DNA from 3 places in the Priestia sp. HNGD-A6 genome. Region 2 is predicted to be linked to each of the others. Evidence: riboswitches for the same ligand, from Rfam matches in the RefSeq annotation. Region 2 holds a riboswitch; each other region holds the start of a gene.
What was found. Region 2 has a riboswitch for S-adenosylmethionine ahead of SCI76_RS21585 (sulfite oxidase-like oxidoreductase). Riboswitches for the same ligand answer to the same signal wherever they lie in the genome.
Positions count from the first base shown of each region.

Region 1: linked by a shared signal. The riboswitch ahead of SCI76_RS20725 (hypothetical protein) and the one ahead of SCI76_RS21585 (sulfite oxidase-like oxidoreductase) in region 2 are both predicted to bind S-adenosylmethionine.
Region 3: linked by a shared signal. The riboswitch ahead of SCI76_RS07640 (bifunctional homocysteine S-methyltransferase/methylenetetrahydrofolate reductase) and the one ahead of SCI76_RS21585 (sulfite oxidase-like oxidoreductase) in region 2 are both predicted to bind S-adenosylmethionine.

Region 1 covers NZ_CP138621.1:4,056,885-4,060,159, forward strand. The annotation lists gene SCI76_RS20710 (hypothetical protein) at 81-521, shown strand; gene SCI76_RS20715 (GNAT family N-acetyltransferase) at 603-1,049, shown strand; gene SCI76_RS20720 (hypothetical protein) at 1,062-1,358, opposite strand; SAM riboswitch class I at 1,480-1,581, shown strand; gene SCI76_RS20725 (hypothetical protein) at 1,645-1,989, shown strand; gene SCI76_RS20730 (DUF1540 domain-containing protein) at 2,090-2,248, shown strand; gene alaP (alanine permease AlaP) at 2,565-3,275, shown strand, end outside.
Region 2 covers NZ_CP138621.1:4,220,380-4,223,654, reverse strand. The annotation lists gene glp (gephyrin-like molybdotransferase Glp) at 1-361, opposite strand, end outside; gene moaC (cyclic pyranopterin monophosphate synthase MoaC) at 476-964, shown strand; gene SCI76_RS21590 (molybdenum cofactor biosynthesis protein B) at 977-1,489, shown strand; gene SCI76_RS21585 (sulfite oxidase-like oxidoreductase) at 1,523-2,185, opposite strand; SAM riboswitch class I at 2,261-2,367, opposite strand; gene SCI76_RS21580 (hypothetical protein) at 2,509-2,877, opposite strand; gene SCI76_RS21575 (polysaccharide biosynthesis protein) at 2,891-3,275, opposite strand, start outside.
Region 3 covers NZ_CP138621.1:1,496,365-1,499,639, reverse strand. The annotation lists gene SCI76_RS07640 (bifunctional homocysteine S-methyltransferase/methylenetetrahydrofolate reductase) at 1-1,277, opposite strand, end outside; SAM riboswitch class I at 1,385-1,495, opposite strand; gene SCI76_RS07635 (amino acid/polyamine transporter II) at 1,828-2,862, shown strand; FMN riboswitch at 2,970-3,120, shown strand.

The DNA of each region.
Region 1 (3,275 bases), 160 kb from region 2:
CTTTTTTGTTAAAGTGTTTATCATAATTTTTAAGGTAATAGGAGATGCTACTACTAAAATTTCTAAGGAGATCAAAATCTATGAAAAGACTACTTTATACAGTCAGCACTTTTTGTTTTGTTTGGCTTGCTTTTGCAACCATTCATGTCAGCGCTCTTTCGATTGAGAAACTTCCAATGAAGAAATCATCTGAACAATGGTCGGTCGAACTGACAAAAGCGAGCATGACGGGAGATAATCAGCTAAAGTGGAAAAATAACGTCTATCATACATATGGATTAACCGTTGAAAACATTGGAAAAGACGTAGAGCGTGTGCAGGTCCAAGCTTTTCGGCACGAAGGAAAAAATAAGGCGAAATACAGCTTGTTTTCTCCTATTGAAAGGTCTAACTTAAGCAAAAGCGGTCAGCGTTTTCGCTATGCCAATTTTGCTGTTCCTGGAAAAGCGGCAGGCTTAGACATCATGATTAACTGGACGGATGAACAAGGCAACCATCAAGAACATTTTGAATTTAAATAAAAGTCTTCGCTTAGGCGAAGACTTTTTTTTGCAGGAATTTATCTCTGTATGTGGAAAACGAACACGAAAGGAGAGATTGTGATGATTGCAAAAGCTACTGAAGAAGAAATACAGGAAATTCGGACGAAATCTGCTGATGCGCTGTTTGAAGGAACAACGCATCAGTTTCAACCGTCAACTGAACGCGTAAATGAACTAATTGATAATGCCCTTGAAAAAGGGTGTTATTATTTAGTATCTAGACAAGAAAATAAACTTGCAGGCTGGGTTTTTGTCGGTCCATCTGCCGACTTCTTTTCAAAAGCAGAAATTGGCTTTATCTACGAGTTATATGTTTTACCAGAATACCGCGGGCAAGGTCTAGCCAAGCCGTTAATGCAAAAAGCAATTGATGAATTGTCTATCAAAGGATACCCTGAAATCAGACTCAGCGTTCATGCTGGGAATTTTGCACAGCATGTGTACCGTGAACTTGGATTTGTAGATAAACAAATATCAATGAGCCTACAGGTGGCAAAACGTCCGTAATGTTGGTGAATGTCAGCGAGTCCATAAAACATAAGATGTTATACATGCGATGAGGTTCGGTAATGAAAGTAAAAGTAAATAAGTAGCCCAAACGGCGCCTTTATCTAGTACTTCAACAGCTCCTCTACCTGTATGATCTGAGGCGGGGGGATCTTCAAGTGCGTTCATAATCAGAGCCGCCGCTGCTAAAATAATCCCTCCAATGCTTCCGGTTGTTTTGACAATTGCAATATGGAAAGTAGATGAAAAAGCAATGCTAAGAAGCAGCAGCAAGCTTCCCAAAAAAGCAGATAACATATATCGTTTCATGTGCTCACCATCCTTTATGAAAGCATACCATATTTTACTTCTTTTTTCTTTTTATTGAAAAGCTATTGACATAACATATAAAACATATTAGAATAGTCAGAAATAATTTAAAAACGAAATATTCTTATCTAGAGAGGTGGAGGGACTGGCCCTTTGAAGCCTCAGCAACCACAATTATTGAATGGTGCTAATTCCAGCATAGCCTAGCTCTGACAGATAAGAAGAGGAATCTTTTTCTATGATGAAATCCTCTTCTTAGGAAGAAACATTTCGTATAGAAAAGGTGATGACATTGAAAAATACACAACAGGCGCTAAGCGTTGATGATTATTTAGATCTATACTTGTTAGCAAAAGAACTAAAAGACGAAACGTGGCAGCAGGAAATTTTAGCCGCGCTAAAAAAGAAGCAAAATCGTTCATTTGAAGACAAACAATCCGCACTCGTTCAAGAAATATGGGAAGATTTTAAACAGTTAAATGAAGATATTTCTTTTACGTATCGCTTAATTCAAGAAGAGCCAACTAATGAACAGTTTCAAGTTAAATTAAGGAACTTGAGAGAACGGCGGATCACGCTGAGTCGTGAATTATATTTAGCTAAAAAACAGTATGTTGAACACACGCAGTAAAAGGATCCGCTTGATAAACAAGCGGTTTTTTTGCATGTGAATGTTAGAAGCGTTCTATTTCGGGTAGTAAATAGATAAGACAAAAAAAGGAGGGATAACAGTGGCCCAAGGTGTATTATGTGAAGTGAATGAGTGCATGTATTGGAAATCGGGAAATAAATGCAGTGCAGAGTCCATTTACGTTGTGAGTCCTGAAAGTAGTCACCATGTTTCTGAAACGGAAGAACCTGGCTGTAAAACTTTTGAACCCGCGAGATAAATGCTAGTTTTATAAAAAAGCATAAAATGAACGATGCGCTGACGGAGTTGAGTCGGCGTTTTTCTATTTTTAAAAAAAATACTATTACTTAGGTGCGATAATAAATACATAGTAAAAAAGCAGTGTCTACGTCTAATTGTGCGTTTAAACAAAATGATACGATAATTTTTTTGTTTTTCGACAAAAGAAAAGGGAGAGAAAGGTGATAGAATACAAATATACAGCCTAGCTGACTTTTAGCATAAATTTATATGAAAGCGCTAACAAAAAGCTGTATTCATCTCGTTTTGACAGATTGGAAAAAGGGGAGACGTTTATGCAGGGGAAAACTCAGGGGAAAGAATTGAAACGCGGGTTAGAAGAAAGACATGTGACGCTGATGTCCTTAGGAGCAGCCATAGGGGTAGGGCTGTTTCTTGGATCTGCATCTGCTATTAAATTAGCAGGGCCGGGAATATTATTGGCGTACGGATTTAGCGGAATGATTATGTTTTTTATTATGAGAGCACTTGGAGAAATGGCGATTCAAAAACCTGTTGCAGGTTCATTCAGCAAGTACGCGCGCGACTATTTAGGGCCCCTTGCTGGTTATCTAACAGGTTGGAACTACTGGTTTTTATGGGTTGTAACATGTATGGCTGAAATTACAGCCGTTGGTATTTATATGGGATATTGGTATCCGGATGTACCAAACTGGATTTGGGCGTTATCGGCGCTTGTCATCATGACAACAGTTAACTTCTTAGCTGTTAAGGCATATGGTGAACTGGAATTTTGGTTTGCACTTATTAAAATTTTAGCGATTGTGTTAATGATTGCCGTTGGATTATTAATGATTGTGTTTGGAATCGGGAACGGCGGCGTTGCGACGGGTATTAAAAACTTATGGGACAACGGCGGGCTGTTCCCGAACGGATTCAAAGGTATTTTACTGTCGCTGCAAATGGTTATGTTTGCATATTTAGGAATTGAAATGATCGGCGTTACCGCGGGAGAAGTGAAAAATCCAGAAAAATCTCTAGCAAGA
Region 2 (3,275 bases):
TTACTTCAAGCATCACAACCGCATCACATGAATGAGGCACTTGCGCTCCTGTCATAATGCGCACTGCTTGAAACGGCTTTACTTCTTCTCCAAAAACAGAGCCAGCGCCGATTTCACCTACAACTTCGAACTCTACAGAATGTTCATTTGATACTTCTACGCAGTCTTGTGCTCGAACCGCAAAGCCGTCATAAAGCGATTTATTAAAATGAGGCACGTTTTGGTCGGCAATAATATCTTCTCCTAAATAGCGCCCGTAGCTTTCGGTGATCGATACGCGTTCGATGCTGCCTTTTCTTTTATATGTCATAATTTTTTCAATTGCTTCAGGAATTGAAATAGGTGTTCTGCTTTCTAACATACATTCTTCACTTCCTTTATGTCTGTTCACTTTTTACGCTATGGTGTAAAATCATAGCATATCTCACTATTTCTATCATACAACAAAATTTACTGAAAAAGGATGAAAACACCGATGTCTTCTTTTACACATTTTAATGACCAAGGCCGTGCCAATATGGTCGATATTAGCGAAAAATCTATCACTCGCCGCGTTGCAACAGCTCGTTCAAGCATACTCGTTAACAAAGAAATTCACGAAGCCATTGTAGAACATAAAATCGGAAAAGGCGATGTGCTTGCTGTGGCACAAGTAGCAGGGATTATGGCAGCAAAACGCACGTCTGACATTATTCCGATGTGTCACCCTCTTTTATTAAAAGGCGTAAACCTTTCATTTGACTGGGATACAAGCAATGACAAGTATCGTTTATTAATAGAAGCAACTGTTAAAACGGAAGGCTCAACGGGCGTTGAAATGGAAGCTTTAACTGCCGCTTCTGCCTGCGCTCTAACCGTTTATGATATGTGCAAAGCCATTGATAAAGGCATGATTATCGGCGAAACATATCTGCTTGAAAAATCAGGCGGCAAAAACGGTGACTACAAGCGTACGGAAGCGTAAAGGAGGTACATAATGAGCGCACATGAACATAAATCCAAAGCAACTCAGCCCGTTCGCTGCAAAGTCATTACGGTATCCGATACACGTACAAAAGAAACCGATAAAAGCGGCGCGCTAATGATCCAACTTCTGAAAGAACACGAGATGCAGGTCGCTTCCTATGAAATTGTAAAAGACGATCAAACGTCGATTCAACAAGCGATACTTGCCGGATGCAGTGCTGAGGACATTGACGTTGTTCTCACAAACGGCGGCACCGGCATTACAAAACGAGACGTCACAATTGAAGCCGTTCAAGCGCTGATTCATAAAGAAATCGTCGGGTTTGGCGAGCTGTTTCGCATGCTGAGCTACACCGAAGACATTGGCAGCGCAGCGATTATGAGCCGGGCAATTGCCGGGACGATTAACGAAAAAGCCGTTTTTTCTACACCAGGATCAAGCGGTGCTGTTCGCCTAGCTATGACCAAACTGATTTTGCCTGAACTTCGCCACGTTGTGTGGGAATTAAACCGCCAGCGCTAACAAAATGCCTATGCGCAAGCATAGGCATTTTCATTAATCATAGTCTTTATGTACCCACTCATCTTCTGGAATGCCTAAATCTTCTCCAGAAAAACGCTCTTCTTTAAACGGATCTCCTCTAAGATGAAAGCCGTTTTGCTCCCAAAAGCCCGGATGGTTTTCACCAATAGCTTCAAAGCCCCGAAGCCATTTGACACTTTTCCAAAAGTACAAATGCGGCACAACCAATCGCAGCGGATATCCATGCTTAGGTGTAAGCGGCTCTCCGTTAAAGGAATGAGCGAGAAGAATATCGTCTCTCAGTAAATCTTTTACTTCAATATTTGACGTATAGTCATTATCTCCGTGCAGCATGATGTATTTACTTTTCAACTCCACGCCAACTGCTTTTAAAAAGTCTGCAAACAGCACGCCCGTAAATTCATTATCAAGTCTTGTCCATCTCGTTACGCAGTGAATATCACATTTAACCGTTGTTTGAGGCATGTTCAATATATCTTGATACGAAAGCATCACTTCTTTGTCTACCAACCCAAACACGCGAAGCGTCCACTCCTCTAAGTTATAATCCGGCACATCGCCTTCGTGTAAAATGGGAAAGCGCTCTGTTACTACCTGACCCGGAGGCACTCGTCCTTCATACTTTGGATCAATTTCCGGTGTTTTCATTCGTTTAATACGGTCTGCTTTGTTCAAATTATCACCTCGTTGTTTTTTGTACATAAAAAGCCCTTCCTTAAATAAATAAGGAAGAGCTTTGTTTCAGCTTCTTCCTTATCTCTAAGAGCGATACACTCTTAAGGATTTGGCACCATTCTGTCATAGACAGCGGTTGCCGGGTTTCACAGGGCCAGTCCCTCCACCTCTCTTGATAAGGAAACAAATTGTATTTGTTTTATGTAATAAAGTCAGTATTAAGCTTTTTGTCATAATTGTCAATATTATTTTTCTTTTCCGCACAAAAAACTTTAAAAACAGATAGAGTTATAAGGTTTTAGTCTACTAAGTATGTAAAGCCTTTACCCTTCTCCATCAATCATCGTATACTTCCTAGCAAAGCGCTTGTAGTAAATTTGCTCATCCTCTTGTCCATTGTTAAAAACAAGTCGGTTATGATCAATATCTTTCTCTTTTAACACATAGCCTTTTTCATTCATCAGTTGAATATATTCATCTAAATGTCCTTTTTTCACCATATAGTAAAGAACATTATCTGAATCCGTAGTCTTTGCTACATCTTGACTTCCCACTTCTAACTTGAATACGGCTGTTGCTGTTTGAATGGGACGGTAGTCTCCAAACACCTTTTCCCAGTTTAGTAGCAGCAGCGCGCCGAAGATTATGATACATCCTCCAGCGGCTACGGTTAGTACAAATCGTTTTGACACTTCTTTCTCTCCTTTACATTCTTTTTCTTCTATTTAACACAACAGATTGCCCTAAACTTGTTTTGACGCCAAGCCCTAGATACACAGCAGCACCTAAAGCTATTGAAATACAAGACGTGCTACTCGCAAGTGAAGATGCAGACAGCTTATTTTCCAGAAAATAGTGAGAAGCATAATTGCCAATAAGCACAGCGGCTGACATCACACTTACTAATAAAACAGGAGTCAACGCGGCTTTTCCTAGTGATTGAACTCGGTAAGAAATGGATTTTTCAATTAAATAAAAGTTATAGATAACCGATACACCATATCCTCCGTACGTCGCGACAACAGGTCCAATTTCTTTTAAGCTTGAAACCAACAGTACGTTTAATACTATCTTCACAACAATACCTAAG
Region 3 (3,275 bases), 2.4 Mb from region 2:
GTGGCGCCAGGGAAATCGCCAACTTTTGACGGATCACCGGTAATTGCAAGCACTTGATTCATTCCTAGCGTATGAAGGCCCATTAAATGAGATTGAAGTCCAATTAAATTTCGGTCGCGACAGGTAATATGAATAAGCGGTCGTGCTTTTGTTTCTTGTTGCATCAGTGTTGCCATTGCCAAGTTGCTGATGCGAGGTGAGGCAAGAGAATTATCAGCTAATGTAATAGCATCTACGCCGACTTTATCAAGTGCTTTTGCGCCTTCTAAAAATTTCGTCGGACCAAGCTGTTTAGGCGGATCCAGCTCAACGATAACCGAGCGGCGCTTCTTCACAATTTCGTGCATATGAGGTTTATCCTGCTGCTCACGCTCTTGAACCGTAACGGCTGGTCTCATTTTAACGACTTTGCTTGTAATCGGAGGCAGGTCTTTTAAGGCAGACGACATGGCGCGTACGTGAGCTGGTGTTGTACCGCAGCATCCTCCAATTAAGCGAACCCCTTGTTCGCGGAATAAACGCGCGCTTTCTACAAAGTAGTCTTCATTCGTTTCATATTCCAGCTTGCCTTCCACATACGCCGGAAGGCTGGCATTAGGGTAAGCAGATAAGAAAGCACGATCAGGAAGCGGTACTTCTTCAAGAGACTGAATCATATGATAAGGACCTAAACGGCAGTTTAGCCCGACAACATCTGCTCCCAAGTCTTCTAATTCTTTTAATGCATCTGCTAAAGAACGCCCATCTTGCAGTACGCCAATATCATGCAGGGAAACGTGGGTAATAATAGGCTTATCCGTTTCTTTTCTTGCTAGTGTAAGAACGGTCTTTAATTCTTCGAAATCATAGTATGTTTCAAATAAAAGGCCATCCACGCCTTCATTTAAAAGCCAAAACATTTGTTCACGAATGCTTCGCTTAACCTCTTCTAAGCTAATAGCATTTTTTTGGAAAGAACGAATTCCGCCGAGTGTACCAACCACGTAAGCCTGATCTTTTGCAGCTTGTTTCGCTAATTTTACACCAGCAACATTGATGTCTTTGACTGAATCTTCTAATCCATAACGTGCAAGTTTTTGATAATTAGCAGCGTACGTATTTGTTTGAATAACGTTTGCACCAGCTTCTACATAAGCTCTGTGAATACGAGAAACCTCTTCTGGTTTGGTCATGTTTAGTTCTTCAAAACAGCTGTCAATACCGTGTGAGTAAAGGAGGGTACCAGTGGCACCATCCCCAATTAAAATTTTAGACTTTAAATCTTCAAGTAACCCCATGTCAAAACCTCCTTAAATTGTTCCGCTTCTATTTCACGAGTGATTCGTTTTATGCAATATGCCGATAAAATAGAAAAAGTCTTCTTAAGAAGAAGACTTTTTTCGCCTTCTTATCTTCCAAGCAATAAATTAATTGCTTGCTGGATTTAGCACCATGTCTCTAACGACTGGTTGCTGAGGTTTCAAAGGGCCAGTCCCTCCACCTCTCATGATAAGAATCAATTGTATATAATTGAAACATATTTTTTTAAATAGAAAGAATACTTATTTAATAATTTATCTGATTTTTAGAAATTATACAACAGTAAATTGTGAATTTCCAGCAAATATTGAGGAAAATTTAAAAGTTAAAGGGAAAATATCCGTATATTTTGTTTGAAAACTGCCGTTATGTTAAGGGATAAAGGGTTTTCATGAAAAAAACAAGAAGGAAATAAAAAAACGAAAAAGGAACAGCACCGGGTGAGGCGAGGATTTACATATAAAAGGCTCGTCTTTTTTTAACCGTTTCTACATATAGTGAACTATGAAGGGTAGAAGGGTGATGGGCATGAAAAGGTGGAAACTCACGCTGCAGGTTGCTGCTACGTATGTAGGCACCGTTGTAGGAGCCGGTTTTGCAACAGGCAAGGAAATTGTTCAATTTTTTACACAGTACGGCGAACTTGGAATGGTTGGAATTTTGGTCAGCGGCTTGTTTTTTATTTGGCTAGGTTCGAAAATGATGCTGCTTTCGCACGCAATTGGGGCTTCTTCTTATCAACAGCTTAATACATATTTATTTGGTGATGTACTTGGAAAAGCGGTAAACGGTGTAATGATCGTCATTTTATTTGGAGTAACTTCAGTCATGCTAGCGAGTACGGGGGCAATAGGAAAAGAACAGTTCGGGCTGTGGCCTCCTGTTGGGATGATTTGTACAATTGTTTTAACTTATATATTTATCGCAAGAGGAATTAACGGTATTTTAATGGTTAATTCTCTTGTTGTGCCGATGATGCTTTCATTTGCTTTTATCATCTTTGTGCCAAATGTCAGCTATTTCTCACTGATTCAAACGAAGCCAGACTTAACGCTCGTCACACAGTGGAAGTGGGCGGTTAGTCCCTTTTTATATATTTCCCTAAATCTAGCTTTGGCTCAGGCCGTTTTAGTTCCATTAGGAAGCTCCGTGAAAGATAAGAGCGTGATCAAAAAAGGGGCCGTAATAGGAGGATGTGTACTTACGTTTATGCTTGTTTCTACTCATCTTGCCCTTTCCAATTTGCCTTATTCATTTCAACTTGATATTCCTATGAGTGCCGTTGTTAAAAATATCTCAGTGTGGGTGAATGTTTTATTTACGGTAGTTGTGTTAGGCGAGATTTTTACTACATTGATTGGAAATGTATTTGGAATCGCTAAACAGCTTCAATCATTTCTTCCCCTGAATGACAAACAAGCTTTTGCGTTTATTATCTTGGCATGCTTTATTATCGGGCAATTTGGATATGCTCAGCTTCTTGAGTTTTTGTATCCGATATTTGGCTATATTGGACTAGCTTTTGTATGGATGCTATGTATTAAAAAAGAAAAAATAAGCTAAAAGATAGATTTTAAAGAACAGATGTGAGAAAACGAAGTTAAATGATGTGACAAGTCGATTTTACTTTGCTATAATGTAAAACAAATAAGACTCTAGCAGTCGAATATATTATCCTTCGGGGTCGGGTGTAAGTCCCAACCGGCGGTGATAAAGCATATGCTTTTAAGCCCGTGACCCGTTTTCATACGATGTATGTTAGCGGTGGATCTAGTTAAAATCTAGAGCCGACAGTAAAAGTCTGGATGGGAGAAGGATCAGGAAGCACAGTTGTTTTTTTGTGTTGTATTAATAAGGGACAGGTTTGCCTTTTTTAAAGCTACCCTTGTTTTTGTACACAAAATATAACTGTTTATTTCGTATACAATTAGCGGAATTTTGCATAGATAAAACTGATTCAGCTCAGCCGACCCCTT